DNA from 4 places in the Halomonas sp. BDJS001 genome. Region 2 is predicted to be linked to each of the others. Evidence: predicted binding sites of a transcription regulator. Region 2 holds the regulator's gene; each other region holds the start of a gene.

Region 1 (4,453 bases), 500 kb from region 2:
CACGCTGGAAGGGGGCCACAATCTTCATGCTGAGCAACCGGGGATGATTGCTCAGCAGCTCAATGCCTGGTATCGCACGCTAGGCTAATGTTTATCAGCTGATCACCATTAACCAGGGCAGGCCGATCACCAGCCAAACCACCAGGAACAGCAGCCCGAAGATGACTCCTAGCCGCCAGAACAGCGCGCTGGGTAGGTAGCCGCTGCCATAGTAAACCGGGCTTGGGCCCGTGCCGTAGGGAGTAAGAATGCCCATAAAGCCGAGTGTGGGGAGTAGCAGCAGGATAAACATCTGCATATCCAGCCCGGCAATGCCCGATGCCGCCGCCAGGATCACCGGCAGCAGGGCGGTAACGTGGGCCGTTACGCTGGCAAAGAAGTAGTGCAGTAGGTAGAAGATAACCACCAGTGCCACCATGGCCATCAGCGGATTGAAGTGGCTTATCTGCCCGCCGACCACACCGCCAAACCAGTTAACGAATCCCACCTGGCTGAGACGCCCGCGAGCGCCACCAGAGTGGCAAACCATACAAAGGTATTCCAGGCGGCTCGGTTATCGAGAATATCGCTCCAGGTCACAATGCCGGTTAACAGCATGCCGCAGATCACCAGTAGACCTACCAGCGATCCAGAGATAATGTCGCCCGCGAAAATCCACAGCATCAGGGCAGTCACCACCATCATGACCAGCATGATTTCATGACGGGTCAGTGCCCCTAGCTTGGTTAACTCCTGCCGCGCCCAGTCGGAGATTTCACTGCCTGCTTTCACTTCGGGTGCGCATAGCCAGTAGCTCAGCAGCGGCACCAGCAGAAGCAGCAGAATGCCGGCAGGTGCTACTGCCATAAACCACTGCCCCCAATTGACCTGGATACCGGTGGTGCTTTCGGTTAACGCGATCGCCAACAGATTGGGCGCCAGGGCGGTCAAAAATAGCGAACTGGTGACGCAAGTAGACGCCAACGCTGTCCACATCAGAAAGCTGCCCATGCGTTTCATGCTGGGGTCGTTGGGGTGGGAGTCGTAAAGCGGCGGCAGGTTACGAATCACGGGGAAGATCGTGCCCGCACTGCGCGCCGTATTGGAAGGCGTAAACGGCGCCAGAATGCCATCGGCAATCATCACCGCATAACCCAGGGTTAAGGTGCGCTTGCCCATTGCTTTGACCAGCCAGAGCGATATCCGCCTACCAAGGCCGGTTTTTTCATACCCCAAGGCAAACATAAAGGCACCAAAAATCAGCCATACCGTCGAGTTGGTAAAGCCCGACACCGCCCACGAAAAGGCCTGGTTAGCGGCATTAAACCCATCAGCGGCCAGTTGTTCCGGAGAGTACAGCACCCATCGAGAAAGCAGTGCGACCAGAGTGACTCCGATTAGGCCCACCACTGCGCCCGGTAGCGGTTCAAGAATCAAGCCCACTACGCAGCCGAGGAAAACGGCGAAAAAATACCATGCATGAGGGGCAAGCCCCGGGGGCGTGGGTATCAGCGCGACGATGATAGCGACTGCAAGCGGCGCTAACAGTTTCCATCGCGGTGAGGGTTGAGCATTGGTCGTCATGCGGCACCTCTCTCTTCAGTTTTTGCAGTAAGGTCTTCTTTGTCGTTTGGTAGGCAGCCATCTGCCTGCAGTGAGTGGCTTGAAGAGTAGGTGCTGCGGCGCGGGGGGAACAGCAATACCGGCTCGATTTTCCACTTGCTTGACGCACGTCAATAGTTCTTTCGACTAATGAGCAGGGCCTGTCATAGGCGTGGTAAGTTGGAGTGATGAAAGGGCACCGAAGAGTGTCGCCGGTACCACCTTTGACTTGGCTAATGGAAGGGGTTGTCATGCAGCAGCGAGATTTCGATATCGTCATTGTTGGTGGGGGTGGGGCGGGCTTGCGCGCGGCTATCGGGGCTGCTGAACAAGCCAAGGAGCAGGGCTCTCCCCAGCGCATAGCGCTGCTCTCCAAGGTTTACCCCATGCGCTCCCATACCGTGGCCGCTGAGGGCGGCGCAGCGGCCGTTACCAGTGCCGAGGATACTCACCAGGCGCATTTTGACGACACGGTGTCCGGCGGTGACTGGCTGGTTGAGCAGGGCGTCGTCGACTACTTTGTCCATCATGCCTATCAAGAACTGGTGCAGATGGAGCGCTGGGGCTGCCCCTGGAGCCGCAAGGAAGATGGCCAAGTGCAAGTGCGTCGCTTTGGCGGCATGAAAACGGCCCGCACCTGGTTCGCGGCTGATAAAACCGGCTTCCATATGCTCCATACCCTGTTTCAGACCTCGCTGAAATACCCCGAGATCGAGCGTTTCGACGAATACTTCGTGCTCGACCTCGCCGTCCATGAGGGCGCGGTGATCGGCGTGATTGCGCTGCAGATCGCCACCGGCGAATTGACCCTGCTGCGTGCCAAAGCAGTAGTGCTTGCCACCGGCGGCGCGGGACGCTTGTTCCGTTTCAACACCAATGCGGGCATTGTCACCGGCGATGGGATGGCGATGGCTTATCGCCACGGTGTGGCGCTGCGCGATATGGAGTTTGTTCAGTATCACCCCACAGGCTTACCCGGCTCCGGCATTTTGATTACTGAAGCGTGCCGGGGCGAAGGCGGTATTCTGCTCAATAAAGAAGGCTATCGTTATCTGCAGGATTATGGCCTTGGCCCGGAAACGCCGCTGGGTAAACCGGAGAACAAGTATATGGAGCTGGGCCCGCGGGACAAGCTCTCCCAGGCCTTCTGGCAGGAGCAGCAGGCGGGTCGCACCGGCAAGTTTGGCGACAGCGATGTGGTCTATCTTGATCTGCGCCACTTGGGTGAAAAAACCATTCTGGAGCGCCTGCCGTTTATCTGCGAGCTGGCCAAATCCTATATCAACGTCGACCCGGTGAAAGAGCCCATCCCCATTCGCCCAGCGGTTCACTACACCATGGGCGGTATTCAAACCAATCCACAGTGCGAAACCTCCATTGCCGGGCTCTACGCCGCCGGGGAGTGTGCTTCGGTGGGTCTGCACGGCGCCAATCGATTGGGCTCTAACTCGCTGACAGAACTACTGGTGTTTGGCCGCTTGGCCGGTGAACAGGCAAGCAAGCGCGCAGCGCAAACCGAGTGGGCCGATGAGCGCCTGCTGGAAGCGCAAGGCGATCGTCAGCAAGCCAAGCTACTGCGGTTATGCGACGGCACCGGCAGTGCGGAGAACTGGGTAGAACTCAAGCACGCCATGGTGCAGGCCATGGAGAGCGGTTGTGGCATTTACCGCACCGAAGAGGGCATGCGCCACTCGCTGGAGACCATGCGCCAACTGCGCGCGCGCTTTAACAAGGTTCGCGTTAACGATACCAGCAAGATTTTTAATACCGAGTTACTGGAATGCCTTGAACTGGAGTGTGGACTGGATATTGCCGAAGCCTCCTGTTTGGGTGCGCTTGAGCGCCGTGAGTCCCGCGGCGCCCACCAGCGCTTGGATGAAGGTATGCAGAAGCGCGATGATGTTAACTACCTCAAGCATAGCCAGGTGTTCTACCAAGGCGATGGCCATGCCGAGCTGCGCTGGCAGGACGTCGATGTACGGTTTTCCGCCCCGGCGGAGAGGGCCTATGGCGATGCGGGCAAGGGGGGCAAGGTATGAACAGCCAACAGATCAGCACCAAACACATTAGCGTCAAACGCTATCTGCCAGACAGCTCGGCTGAACCCTATTGGCAGCAGTACGAACTGCCGGTGGACGATAGCACCTCGCTGCTGGATGCCCTCAACCACATTAAAGAGCAGCTCGATAGCACGCTGAGCTACCGCTGGTCGTGCCGCATGGCGATCTGTGGCTCCTGCGGGGTCATGGTGAACGGCATTCCCAAGCTGGGCTGCAAAACCTTCTTGCGCGATTATGAGGGCGAAATTCGTATCGAGCCGCTGGCCCACTTCCCTGTGCAGCGGGATTTGGTGGTGGACATGGAGATATTCCTTGAGCACCTGGCGGCGGTGAAGCCCTACCTGATTGACGATAACCCGGTAAAACCGTTGGATCCCAATGCGCCGGAAACCTACCAGCAGTCACCCGAACAGCTCGCCCGCTATAAGCAGTTCGCCAACTGCATTAATTGTGGCCTCTGCTACTCCGCCTGCCCCCAGTTTGGGCTTAATCCGGAGTTTCTTGGCCCGGCGGCGTTAACGCTGGCTCACCGTTACAACCTGGACAGCCGAGACCACGGCAAAAAACAGCGCATGGCCGAGCTTAACCGCCACGACGGGGTATGGAGCTGCACCTTTGTGGGCTTCTGCTCCAAGGTTTGCCCCAAACACGTTGACCCCGCCGCGGCGGTCAATCAGGGCAAGGTTGAAGCGGCCAAACACACGCTTATTGCGCTGTTTAAAGGGTAGGGGAGGAACATCATGGATAAATCATCATCGCAACGCCTGCCGCCGCTGAAACGCAACTGGTGGCTAAAACACCGCTTTTTTAAA
Region 2 (4,453 bases):
AACGTCGGAGTGCCCCTTCATGCCCGTTCATGCCCCCGCTGCCTTGCCCATTGCATCTGCGGCAGCCGCCACTCCTATGCAGCCGGTATGGGATGAAGCCTTGCTGCGCCGCTACGACACTAGCGGCCCGCGCTATACTTCCTACCCTACGGCTCTGTCGTTTCACGACCAGTTTACGCCTGACGACCTGACCCAGGCGCTGGAGCGTAGCAATGCCAGTAAGCGTTCACTCTCACTGTATGTTCACGTACCCTTCTGCCGCAAGATCTGCTTCTACTGCGCGTGTAACAAAATCGCCACCAAGAACACCGCTCTGGCCGAGCCTTATATAGCCCGGCTAGACCGCGAGATGGTGCTGACTGCCCGCCACTTGAATACCTCACGACCAGTGGAGCAATTGCACTGGGGTGGCGGTACGCCGACCTTTCTCAGCTTGAATCAGATGGGTGACCTGATTGATCGCCTGGACGCCCGTTTTGGCCTTTCATCGTCTGCTGATCGCGATTACGCCATTGAGATAGACCCTCGCGAAGCGGATGTGTTTACCCTGCGTCACCTACAGTCGTTAGGCTTTAACCGTATTAGTCTGGGCGTGCAGGATTTAAGCCCGCTGGTGCAGAAAGCGATTAACCGCATTCAGCCTCGGGTACTTACCGAAACGCTGATGGAGGAGGCGCACCGCCTGGGCTTTCGCTCGCTCAATATTGATCTTATTTACGGGTTACCGTTTCAGACAGAAAAGAGCTTTGCGAATACGCTTCGCCAGGTAATTGACCTCAACCCCGCGCGTCTTTCCGTGTTTAATTACGCGCACATGCCGGAGCGATTTGCCCCCCAGCGGCGTATTAACGTCGACGACTTGCCGGGTGGCGAAGAGAAATTGGCAATTCTGCGCGCCACCATCGAGATGCTTACCGCGGCAGGCTACGTGCATATCGGCATGGATCACTTTGCCCGCCCTGACGATAGCCTGGCCATTGCCCAGCGCGACGGTTCGCTACAGCGCAACTTCCAAGGCTACTCCAGCCACGCCCAGTGCGATTTAATCGGGCTTGGCGTTTCGGCAATTTCGCGCATCGATGACGTCTATGCGCAGAACCCTAGCGACCTGGCGCGCTATGAAGCGGCGTTGGATCAAGGCAAGCTTGCCACCGTACGCGGCGTGCGGCTGAGTGACGACGACCTAATCCGCCGGGATGTGATTGAGCGGCTGATGTGCGATATGGGCATTGATCTGGCGGCGGTCAGCCAGCGCTGGAACATTGATGCCCCCCGCTATTTTGCACCCGCGCTGGAACGTTTACAGGGCGCCGAGCAAGATGGCCTAATCATCCGTAGAGGTGATCAACTTATTGCCACGCCCATGGGGCGGCTGCTTATTCGCCATTTAGCCATGGCGTTCGATGCCCATCTTTCTGGGCAAACGGGACAGCGCTACTCTAAGATTGTCTAATCATCTTATTGCAGGCATGCTAACGCCACTACAATAAGTAAGAATTTACTAATTTTACCCTGACCCACTCAAGGAGCATCGTATGTTGGAACCCATGAGCAGCCGGCGCTCGCTACTCCACGAAGCGCGCTGCCAAACCTGCAGCCTTAGCTCGCTGTGCCTGCCGCTTGCCCTTGAGTTGGACGATATGGGGCAGTTCGATGCGATTATTCGCCGCCGTGCGCCGCTGAAAAAAGGCGAGCCTCTGTTTCGCCAAGGTGACACTTTCACCAGCGTTTACGCGGTGCGTTCAGGGAGTTTGAAACAGATCACCGCTGAAGGTAACGGCAGCGAACAGTTGACAAACTTCTACCTGCCCAGTGAACTGGTGGGACTGGATGGCATTGACGAAGAGCACTACCCCGGTAGCGTTATTGCACTGGAAACCACCACCGTCTGCGAGATCCCTTTTGACCGTCTGGATCTACTCTCGGAAGAGATCCCTGAGCTACGTGGCCAGCTGTATCGCAGCATGAGCAAAGAGTTACGTGATGATCGTCGTATGATGCGTCTGCTGTCGCGTAAAACCGCGGATCAGCGGCTGGCGAGCTTCCTGATTACGCTCTCGGATCGTTTTCGTCGCCGGGGCTACTCACCCTATAGTTTTCGCCTCTCAATGCCCAGAGCCGATATTGGCAACTACCTGGGCTTAGCAGTGGAAACCGTCAGCCGCATTTTAAGCCGCTTTCAGCAGCAGAACGTGGTAGCGGTTTCCGGGCGAGAGGTCAATATTCTCGACATGCCGCGCTTGATTACCCTCGCTGAAGAGGAAGAGCAAACGGTTAGCTGACGTTAAAGGCCTGGATGCGCCCTGCCAGCAGTTCCGCCTGTTTGGCCTCTAAGCCTTCAAAATCAAACAGGCTGCGGTCTGCCAACTGGGAGGGCGCAATATTGGTCACCGCTTTAAACATGCTTTCCAGGCGGCCCGGAAACTTTTTGTCCCACTCGGCGAGCATCTCTTTGACCACCTGACGCTGCATATTGGGCTGTGAGCCGCAGAGGTTGCAGGGGATGATCGGGAATTCCATCAACCGCGAAAATTCAGCAATATCAGCCTCTTTGCAGTAAGCCAATGGGCGAATAACGATATTTTTTCCATCATCGGATAACAGCTTGGGCGGCATCGCTTTCAGGTTGCCGCCGAAGAACATATTCAGAAACAGGGTTTCGAGGATATCTTCCCGATGATGGCCAAGAGCAATCTTATTGGCGCCAATCTCTTCGGCAAACCCATACAGCGAGCCACGCCGCAGCCGTGAACAGAGCGCGCAGGTGGTTTTGCCTTCTGGGGTCTTCTCCTTCACCACCGAATAGGTATCGCGCTCGACAATATGGTACTCCACGCCCAGCTTATCCAGATAGGCAGGCAGCACGTGTTCGGGAAAACCCGGCTGCTTCTGATCCAGATTGACCGCCACCAGTGAAAAATTAACCGGCGCATTGCGCTGCAAGTTGCGCAGAATCTCCAGCATGGTGTAGCTGTCCTTGCCGCCGGATAGGCACACCATCACGCGGTCGCCTTCATTGATCATTTGGTAATCAATAATCGCATTGCCCACTTCCCGGCGCAGACGCTTTTGCAGCTTGTTAAATTCACGCTTCTGCTTGGCATCAGCCAGCTCTGGCTGGTTTTGCTCAGCGTTAGCTGGGGTGGCTACAACTGTATCAAGGTGAGCAGGATCAAAGTGATCAAGAGATTGCATGGTATAGGCACTGCCGAGGGTATGGTGAAGAGAAGAGGTGCTACACAGAAATAATTGGGGGCTATTCTAACAACACTCTTCGCCTTGACCCAACTACTCGTGGCTCCTCCCTAAGCAGCCTGTGCCATAACACGCTGCAGGCGCATATACAGCAGTGCGCTGGCGGTGGCCTCGCCCAGTACGCTCTGCACGCCCATGGCGGGCACCTGCCAGCATGCCAACGCCTGGGTGAAGCTGCTGGGCGCTTCTACCTGGGGATGCAGTCGCCGCAGTTGGCGCTGATGCAGTCTCGCCACATCGACTTGGGCATTGGGCAGAGCAAAATTTAGCCGCTTGGTAAGCAGTGTATTCAACGCCCCAATACGCTGCTCCAACTGCCAGCCCACTATGGGTCGATTGCCGATAAATTCCACTAACGCGCTCAAGTTAGCGCTGCTTGGCGGCTGCACCTCCCCGGCCTCGCACAGCAAATGATGACGGCGCAGCGTCGCGCTCTCGGGCTGTTTCGTATTGCCTAGCGTCATCACAAAAGCGCGGCTGGTTCGTACCTGCTGCTGGCTTAGCGCCACCGCAGCCAAGCTGATCACCGGCGATGACGACGTGGGCGCTGTCGTACAGGCGAGTGCTACCAGCTCCTCGCCCATATAAGGTTGAAACAGCCAGGCATAGGGAGAGTCTGCACAACGCCGACGATCACTTTCGCGGCGCAACAAGGTGCGCAATGAACCGCTAAATAGCGCTACGTGTCGATCTAACAGCCGCATTCCGCTCACGAATACTCCAAATGATAACGATGGGAAAGCCGCTGCTTAAAGTCTTTGACAATATGCATCGCTTCGCGCAGAAGGTCGCGCTCCAGGGAAGAGAGGTTTTGCACGACAACGCGATTAGCGCGACTGCCGTTTTGGGAGTTAGCTTCTTTTGTGTCCGAAGACGTTTCCAACGCGTTAAGCTGTTGTTTAAGACGCAGCTCAGAAAACAGCGCCAGGGCCTCCCCCAGATCCTCTGCAAAACGACGATCCAGGCGACCATCCGCCGCTAGCGCATCCAGGCGGTCAAAGGTTGAGGTAGCTTTAATCCGCCGTTCAAGCGCCATGGTGCGCACACCGTGAACAATCGGAAAGATGCCACCTTTCTTAATATCGATACCGTGCTGAGGCTTTTTCAGCGAGCCAAACAGCGTCAGCGGGGTCGAGAAACGCAGCGCCGTGCGGGCGAAATAGGAGAGCAGCAGCTCATCGCTCGAACAGCGTTCAAA
Region 3 (4,453 bases), 510 kb from region 2:
TGGGGCAGTCTTCACGCTGGTAAACCAGAGGCTGCAAACGAGGCAGCGGCTGCTCTGCTGCCAAGGCGGCTAAACAGGCATGAGCCTGGGCGATTTCGGCACTGGGGCAGCGGTCATCGAAACGTAGATTCAGTGACAGCGTCGCGCCTCCTTGGTGACGTTTAAGCTCGATACGCGGCAGCACAAAGTGGAAGGCAGGAAAGTGCTCCCACCCCGGCGTACCAGGGTCGAAGGCCATACCGCCAAAAAAGTCGGGCTGCTGGCCACCGATATCGATCAGCGCAGCAAGATCAGCCTCCAGTGCCGCTAGTGAATCAAAAGCGTTAACAGCCCCCAGCACCACATACTCAACGGCCCCCACATCACGTGATTGCCAGTAGAGACGGGGATAAACGCTCTGCATGTTTAGCCACCCCATCATGTCGTTCACCTGACACGGGGTACTTAAGCGGATAACCCCTTTTTGAGCGGCATCACAAAGCGTAGCAAGCTGATGCCTGAGGGCTTCAATAGGGTTAGAGTGCATAGTTCGCCTGTTAGGCCAGCATTTTCAATTACTTGCTGACGACCGCTGGGTACCTTAAGCCTAGCTTATCTTTAATATAGGGTAGCACCCAGCGATCGCCGCCAAGCCGACCGGCATTGGCGCCTGCTACCAGCAAAAAGAACGTCAGTGCAATCATCCATGGATTGGTAGACACCGTGCCCGCCATCAAAAAGGACATGTTCATCACAATGGCGAAAAACGCAGCAAACGAGGTCAACACACCAACGATTAAACCCAGGCCAACCAACATCTCCCCTAGCGGTATAATGACGTTAATAACATCCGCATAGGGCAGCGCGAAATTCTCAAGGAAGGCGACATAATTAGGGTAAACCGCACTTCCTTCTCGCATCACGGGATTGGCCACGGCATTGCTTAGAAAGCCTTCGGCATTAAAACCACCGGTTATCTTACCGATGCCAAGCGTCAGCCAAGTGATGCCTAAATAGAGCCGTAGCAGTAACCAAACTACCGCCATATATTTGTTATGTCTAAATAAGTCGCCAATCATCACGTAAACTCCTACTCAAGGGATTGTTGCAGTGTGGAGCAAGATGACGCGGCATAGTTTGACGTAGATCTACTTTTTAGCACTTAATCATACATTGCCGAATGTTTATTAAATGACAACGGTCAACAGGAATATCGACGCAATGCAACAAAACAGTAAGCGCCGCCACTACCAAGCTTGGCTGCTAGCCGCTCGCCCCCGTACGTTACCGCTGGCGTGCGCTTCTATTCTGCTGGGTACCGGGCTAGCGACTAGCGTGGATGCCTTTAATGGTGCGGTGCTTGTGCTCGCCCTGCTGACCGCCATTGCGCTACAGGTGCTGTCTAATCTAGCCAACGATTACGGTGATGCCGCCTCCGGCGCTGATGATGATCAGCGCATAGGCCCTGCCCGAGCGGTCTCGTCTGGTTTGCTTAGCGCCGAAACGATGCGCAAAGGAATGGTGGTTGCGGCCCTCACCGCCGCGTTATTGGGGCTGTTATTACTGCTTGCCGCCTTTGGGAACCAGTGGGAGCAGATACTCACCTTTATACTGTTAGGGGCGGCTGCGCTATTGGCGGCGGTCACCTACACCGTTGGGCTCGGCGGTACTCCCTACGGCTACCGGGGATTTGGCGATATTGCGGTCTTTATGTTTTTTGGACTGCTCGGCGTGCTGGGTACCTACTACCTGCACACCCACCAGCTAAGCTGGCTACCGTTGCTCCCCGCCGCCGCTTGCGGGCTGCTGGCGACCGCCGTACTCAATGTGAACAACGTGCGGGATATAGAAAGTGATGCACGCAACGGCAAGATCACCCTGGCGGTGCGGCTAGGTCGCGAAAACGCGATTAACTACCACTGGGCACTACTGGGGTTGGCGCTACTGCTAACGCTGGTTTACCTAGTCGCGCTCCCTGTACCGCTGGTGGGGTGGAGCTGCCTGCTGGTAGCCAAGCCGTTAACGGATGCCGCCAGAACACTACGCCATACCCATGATGGCGAGATCCTGACCGGCATGCTGAAGAAAACCGCTATTTCGACACTGCTTTACAGCGTGCTGCTGTCGATTGGCTTGGCACTGTTTTAAAGCGCCCAAAGCGGGGCAGGCGCCCCGCTGACAATCTGCTTCGTTTAGCCGTGCCGCCTTACAGCACCACCTCATAACCTTCAAATTTAGGCGGGCCAAGATAAATACCTTCGGGCGCTTTGGCATTGGCGTGGGCCTTCCGGAATGCGTCTGACTTAGTCCAGTCACGGAAGGCCTCTTCCGATTCCCACACGCTGTGGGAGATAAACACGGTGTGATCTTCCTGGCTTTCACCCTGCAGCATCTTGAACTGTTTGAAGCCCGGCACTTCATCCAGGTGAGAGTCGCGGTTGCGCCACACCTCTAAAAAGTCCTCTTCGCGGCCTGGGGCAATCCGAAAACGGTTCATGGCAATATACATCGTTACTCTCCTACGGGTTTGTTCCTGCAGAGTTGGCCCTGTTGGGTTCATTTGGCAAACGGTAGCTTGATGGTAACGTCACATTTCAGTGGCGAATAGACTTAGCGCCGAATAGCCCTCAACCGCAAGGTACGGCATGGCTAAGGCACCTATCCAGGTTGTTTGGTTCAAACGCGATTTACGTATTCATGATCATGCGCCGCTTGCCAACGCCGCCATGGCTGGCCCAGTACTGCCCGTATTTGCCATTGAACCCGGCCAGTGGCAAGCGCCAGACAGCGCCCTGCGCCATTGGCAGTTTGCCGCGGACTCACTGGCAGACCTTTCAAACGCATTGGAAACACTGGGCCTGCCGCTGTGTCTTTGGCAAGGCGATATTGTCGATTTGCTGGACGCCCTGAAAACCCATTACGGCGAGTTTGCTCTTCACTCCCATGCAGAGACCGGCAACGCCTGGAGCTTTGCCCGCGATCTTAGCGTTCATACCTGGTGCCGAAAGCATGACGTTAATTGGCAGGAATCACGCCAGCACGGCGTAGTGCGTGGTTTGAAGTCCAGATCGGAAGATCGCTACGCCTGGGAAAATCAGTGGGAAACGCTCATGACGGCACCTACCTTCCCAGCCCCGCAAAACGCTCAAGCGGCTGAGGAGTGGCAATACTTTCACCACATTGACGTTGGGCAGCTTCACAGCCTGACGCTGGGGTTTGATACCACGCCATGCCCCGAGCGGCAGCCCGGTGGCCGCAGCGAAGGCCGCGCAGTGTGGCGCAGCTTTGTAAGCCAGCGCGGGCGGCGCTATCGCGGCTCACTGTCTAAACCACTACTGGCCTGGGAATTTGGCTCGCGGCTTTCGCCCCATTTGGCCTGGGGCACCCTCTCCATACGCGAAGTGGTGCAGTCGCTGCGCCGCCAACGAAAAAAGCATGCTGAAGACACCGCTTGGTCGCGCTCACTGCGCGCCTTCGCCTCCCGGCTTCACTGGCACTGCCACTTTATTCAAAAGCTCGAAAGCGAGCCAAGCATTGAGTCACAAACCCTCCACCCGGCGTTGCGCGGCCTGCGGGAGCGCGACCCCAACCACCCCAATCTGATTGCCTGGAAGCGTGGGCAAACCGGCGTGCCGCTGGTGGATGCCTGCATGCGCAGCCTGATCGCCACCGGTTGGATCAACTTTCGCATGCGCGCCATGCTGATCTCCCACGCCACCTTTGGCCTTGGGCTGCATTGGTACGAACCAGCATTGCACTTGGCTCGGCTGTTTACCGACTTCGAGCCGGGCATTCATTACCCCCAGGTGCAGATGCAAGCAGGTGCTACGGGCACCAATGCGCTGCGGGTGTATAACCCCATCAAGCAGGCGGAGGATAACGACCCTACCGGTGAGTTTGTCGCCCGATGGGTGCCAGAACTAACGCCACTGCCCCTGAAGTGGCGCGCTAAGCCCTGGGCGCTACCGGAAAGTCTGCAAAAGCGGTTCGACTTTCAGCCTGGCGTAAACTACCCAACCCCCAACGATTTTGAGGTCGAAGCACGCCACCGGAAGAAAGTGCTCTATGAGCTTCGCCGCACTCCAGACGCAAGAGAAGCCAGCCAAGCCATTATGGATAAGCTCGCCAGCCAGCGTCGGCCTACCGCTCGGCGGGGTAAAAAAGCAACACCCGCCCATCGCCAGCAGCTTTCACTGTTTGATGAGGGCGGGCTAGGACCAACAGCCGACACGCACGATTAGAGAAATCGATGTGCTCTGCGATTTTCCAAGCCCCACATAGGCCATTCTGGATACCTTTGAATGCTGAGCAACGCCTGGTTAATTTTTGACCTGTTTCATGATTTTGAAAGCTGCTACAATATTATTGGCAACCACTTATAGGAGGTGCCAACTAGTGGCTACTGCATCTTTTGATAAAACCTTTGTAGTCAACGATAAGCAATCCATTGACCGGATTCACCAGGATTTGGCGA
Region 4 (4,453 bases), 670 kb from region 2:
CGATAACCTGTAGATCAAGATGGTGCATTAACTCGTCGCCTCCATGGGGAGTCGAAAGGCGGCTTTCAGCGCATCGCGAATGGTGTCAGGAGTAAAAGGGGGATGGGTAAAGCGTACCCCTGTGGCATCAAAAAGCGCGTTGGCAATCGCGGGAGCGCCGGGCAGTGAGGCGGACTCCCCAACGCCGAGTGGGGGCAGTTCAGGGCGGTCAAGCAGCATGACATCGATGGTAGGAAGCTCCGAGAAACGCAGAATAGGGTAGCCGCCCCATTCTCTGCTGGTCGGTAAACCATCCTCAAAGGTTACCCGCTCCTTTAAAGTACGACTGAGCATCTGGATCACATTGCCATGCACCTGATGGCGAACGCCAGCGGGGTTCACCATCAAGCCTGCATCCTGGCCTACATATAGGTTCTCGACGACAATCCGCCCACTCTGCACATTGACTTTAAGCTCAATCACCCAGGCGGCGAGCGCGGCGCCAAAGCCTGGAAATTTGCTATGTACGTACTGGGCGTAAGCGAACCCGCGGCCGTAGCGCCACTCGCCATCGTTACGCGGATTGGCGTTAGCGGTACCAGGTTGCCAGCTCGCCCGTTCGGCTAGCGCTTCGACAAGCTCGCAGGCGCGGTTATCGGCTAAATAGCGCAACCGATAGGCGACAGGATCTTCACCCGCCAAGTAGGCGAGTTCATCAATATAGCTTTCGTGGGCGAAGGTGCTGGGCAGCGCCGAGACACCACGCAGCCAGGAGGCGCGCACCAGGGTCGGGACGTCGTCGCATACTATTTGGCGATGAGGGTAGCGGTAGGGCGGCACCGACGTTCGATCCCCCATCTCAAAGGGGATATCAATCGGTGAGGCCGCACCGGTCAGCAGCAGTGCCAGGGTGGGCGCACTGTTAGAGGGGTAGCGCGTATTAAAACGATAACCTGCTGGGCTGCCATCTGCGTTCAAGCCGCCCTGGATGGCCATATACTGAGCAGCCCCTTTAGGCTCCCAGGTGTGCTCCTGCTCACGGGTTAGTTGCACTCGGACAGGACGGCCAACCGCCTGAGACAGCAGCACTGCATCCGCGCCAACGTCGTCGGCGCAGTTGCGGCCATAGCAGCCCGAGGTTTCCATGCGGGTAATGGTGATAACGCCTTCATCCAAACCGGTAAGGCGGGCAAGGTCGGCGCGCAGGCTGTGCGGATTTTGGGTGCCCGACCATACGTGAAGGCCATCTTCATTGGCATCGGCGACAGCGCACGAAGGGCCAATGGAGCCATGCAGTTGGAAAGGCCACACATAGTGGCGATTGAGCGGTTGGTCGGCGGCGGCCAGAGCACTGTCGAGATCACCCTCTTCGAGGAGAATGCGCTGCTTGCTGGGCAGGTCGAGCAGTGCTTGCTCTATGTTGTCCAACTGAGGTAAGCCTTCGATGGGGCGCCACTGGATCTTTAGCTGTTTGGCTGCGGCAGCAGCCTGCTCTTCACGCTCGGCCACCACGCCAACAAAGTCACCGACCACGACGACGCTTATCACACCGGGCAAATGCGCCACAGAGCTTTCATCTACCGCGATTAAACTGTTGCCAATAAAGTCACCGCTATCATGGCCTACATAAGGCGGGCGAATCACTCGCCCATGCAGCATGTTGGGCAGGCGTAGGTCGTGGATAAAGGTCAATTGCCCGGTAGCCTTGGCGGGTATATCCACGCGGGAGGTCGATTGGCCGACCAGGGTATAATGGCTGACCGGCTTAAGCGGCACCTCATCGGCGAGCTTTAACGCATGACGGGTACCTAGCAGTAACTCCCCGAAGCTCACGGATGAGCGGTTATTATCACTTGGCGAAATAGCGCCGTTCTGGCAGCTAAGTAGCGAGCGCTCAGTGTCAAAGTGCTCTGCTGCCAGTGTTAATAGGTACTCCCGCGCCTGGGCCGCCGCTCGGCGTAGAGGCTCAGCAGTGATCTGAATCGACGCGCTGGCAATGGTAGGGCCTTGGTTGGGGGCTTCAACGGAGTTGCCCAGCACCATGGTGACGCTGTCGAACGCGACGCTAAGCTCTTCTGCAACAATTTGAGCGAGCGCCGTGCGTATGCCGGTGCCCAGGTCTACGTGGCCGTTGAAAGCCACGATATGACTATCGCTCAATACGGCAATGAATATTTCGGGCTCATGGGGGGTGAAGTTTGAGTGTGTACCTGGCTGTCCGGGCGCGGGCTTGGGGGGCGTAACCGGGTCGCGATAGATCACCAGGACATCAGACCCATACAGCAGTGACTCTCTTGTATAGTCTGATTTGTCAGCCATGTCTGCCTCCCACGCTCGCGTTTACGATGATCAGTGCGGATGAATTTTAGGTGATGAAAGAGCGATAACTAAGGTAAAATTATAGCGTGTACGCCATAAAAGCATGATGAATTGATCCAGCGCAAGGAGTATTTCATACGTTGATGCATCATTTTGTTAACCAGTGCCATACTCGATACACGACGTCGCCAATAGATTAAGGATATGGAATGACAATGGATAGTGCGTTCAAACACTCGTCTTCCGGCGAGCACTCTACGCCTTCAGAGCAGGGGTATGATTTTTCTGAGCAAGTAGGCCATCTACTGCGTAAAGCCTACCAGCGGCATACGGCTATTTTTCAGCGCTACAGCAGCGATAAACAGCTCACGGCCATACAGTTTGTAACGCTGTGCACGGTGATGGAGCGCGGCCCCAGCTCGTTAACCGATATCGTCAACGCCACGGCGATTGATCCAGCCACTATCCGCGGCGTCATTAAACGTCTTAAAGCGCGGGGGTGGATCTCACTAACCACCGACCCCAATGATCAACGCAAAGTCATGGTCGTGATCACCGAGCCTGGCGAGACATTAGTCGAGGGCATGGTGCCCAGTGCCAAGCAAATTAGCGATCAGACCATGAAAAATCTCAATCCGGCAGAGCGGGTTGCCTTAATGCATCTGCTGGAAAAATGAACGCTGATTCTTCTGTTACCTAATCAGGTTATCAAAAAGGTACCTTTAATCGCTGTAGGTCGCTTTTAAAGCGAACCCACAGTGGTGCTATGAAAGGTAGGACGATAGCAAAGATTGATAGGGCTAAGAGACTCATTGCTATTGGGCTATTCAGGAACAGATCCCAGGAGCCACGCCCCAGAATAAGACTGCGCCGCAGATTCTCTTCTAGGAGTGGCCCCAGAATGAGGCCGAACGCCAGCGGTGCGCTCGGCAGTGATAGAAGATGCAGCAGATACCCCAGTGCCCCGAAAAATAGCATGATATACACATCAGCCATGCTGTTACGGATGGCATAGGCGCCGACAACACAGAGCAGAGCAATGCCGATCAGTAACACATGGGAAGGAATGCGTAGAATCACGGGAAGCCAGCGCATCAGTAAAAGACCAATGATGAGTGTCAGAAGAAGCGCAATAAGAAAGCCTGCATAAATGCTGGAAACCATTTGCGGGTTTTCGGCAAATAGCATTGGCCCTGGACGTAAACCATGAATCAATAGCGACCCCATCAGTACCGCTGTGATGGCATCTCCTGGTACACCCAGTGTCATCATGGGAATCATGGTGCCGCCTATGCTCGAACTGTTGGCAGCCTCTGGAGCAACTACCCCCTCAATTGCACCCTGACCAAATTGCTCAGGGTGTTTGGAAAAACGCATTTCCTGGGCGTAGGCAATCGCAACCGCGATGGCCGACCCCGCGGCAGGAATAGCGCCAACAAAGGCACCAATCAGCGAACCCCGTAGCATGGATTTCCAGCGTTTCAGTAGTGACCTTACTTTCATCTGGGTACGCTGAGTTGCTTTTATGTTAACCGTAGGTGCAGCCTGATGAGAGGCATGAAGGTGTTTCAGTACTTCGGCCAAGCCAAATAATCCTACACAAAGCGGTACCAATTCGACTCCCCCTTGCAAGATGCGAGTGTCAAACGTGAAGCGGGGAACATCGGTTAACGTATCGAAACCTACCATGCCGCATATTAGGCCAATGGCACCTACCAGTAAGCCACGAACGGTGGTGCCAGGAGATGCATACGCTAAGAGAACCAGGCCGAAGATGGCGACAGCAGCGAATTCAGGGCTGCGAAAGCTCATGGCAACAGAGGCAAGCAGGGGGGCAATAATGACCAGCAAGCCCAGCCCAAATGCGCCACCTATCGTTGAAGCAACCAGCGCATAAACAAGCGCTTCTCTAGCTCTGCCTGCCTTGGCCATCGGGTGACCATCCAGTTGAGTCACAATGGCGCCCGGTGTGCCTGGAATATTGATCAGAATGGCTGATATCGAACCTCCGTAAACACTGGCGACAAAGACGCAGAGCAAGAACAGAATCGCCAGATGGGCCTCCATGCTGAAACTTAGCGGTAGCAATATGGCCAGTGCCATCGTAGAGCTAACACCCGGTAGTGCACCCAGAACGATGCCTAATAGTGCGCCC

What was found. Region 2 encodes FNR, which switches genes on or off when oxygen is low (the NO sensors DNR and NnrR bind a similar motif). Its sites were predicted from a motif close to TTGATNTANATCAA; they were not measured.
Region 1: frdA (fumarate reductase (quinol) flavoprotein subunit) is a predicted target of FNR. The motif match lies at 1,703-1,716, and genes of this name have one in related genera.
Region 3: OM794_RS19425 (1,4-dihydroxy-2-naphthoate polyprenyltransferase) is a predicted target of FNR. The motif match lies at 1,117-1,130, and genes of this name have one in related genera.
Region 4: OM794_RS20170 (xanthine dehydrogenase family protein molybdopterin-binding subunit) is a predicted target of FNR. The motif match lies at 2,410-2,423, and genes of this name have one in related genera.

Annotation. Positions count from the first base shown of each region.
Region 1 covers NZ_CP110535.1:4,172,450-4,176,902, reverse strand. Annotated here, with positions in the region: gene menH (2-succinyl-6-hydroxy-2,4-cyclohexadiene-1-carboxylate synthase) at 1-88, shown strand, start outside; partial or broken gene OM794_RS19400 (anion permease) at 95-1,563, opposite strand; gene frdA (fumarate reductase (quinol) flavoprotein subunit) at 1,833-3,620, shown strand; gene OM794_RS19390 (succinate dehydrogenase/fumarate reductase iron-sulfur subunit) at 3,617-4,369, shown strand; gene OM794_RS19385 (fumarate reductase subunit C) at 4,382-4,453, shown strand, end outside.
Region 2 covers NZ_CP110535.1:3,673,920-3,678,372, forward strand. Annotated here, with positions in the region: gene hemN (oxygen-independent coproporphyrinogen III oxidase) at 20-1,453, shown strand; gene fnr (fumarate/nitrate reduction transcriptional regulator Fnr) at 1,536-2,282, shown strand; gene ttcA (tRNA 2-thiocytidine(32) synthetase TtcA) at 2,275-3,195, opposite strand; gene OM794_RS17165 (DNA polymerase III subunit epsilon) at 3,306-3,959, opposite strand; gene OM794_RS17170 (DUF294 nucleotidyltransferase-like domain-containing protein) at 3,965-4,453, opposite strand, start outside.
Region 3 covers NZ_CP110535.1:4,180,117-4,184,569, forward strand. Annotated here, with positions in the region: gene OM794_RS19415 (isochorismate synthase MenF) at 1-526, opposite strand, end outside; gene OM794_RS19420 (DoxX family protein) at 555-1,058, opposite strand; gene OM794_RS19425 (1,4-dihydroxy-2-naphthoate polyprenyltransferase) at 1,201-2,127, shown strand; gene OM794_RS19430 (antibiotic biosynthesis monooxygenase family protein) at 2,186-2,488, opposite strand; gene OM794_RS19435 (cryptochrome/deoxyribodipyrimidine photo-lyase family protein) at 2,625-4,220, shown strand; gene OM794_RS19440 (hypothetical protein) at 4,375-4,453, shown strand, end outside.
Region 4 covers NZ_CP110535.1:4,341,649-4,346,101, reverse strand. Annotated here, with positions in the region: gene OM794_RS20175 (XdhC family protein) at 1-28, opposite strand, end outside; gene OM794_RS20170 (xanthine dehydrogenase family protein molybdopterin-binding subunit) at 28-2,298, opposite strand; gene OM794_RS20165 (MarR family winged helix-turn-helix transcriptional regulator) at 2,508-2,975, shown strand; gene OM794_RS20160 (tripartite tricarboxylate transporter permease) at 3,007-4,453, opposite strand, start outside.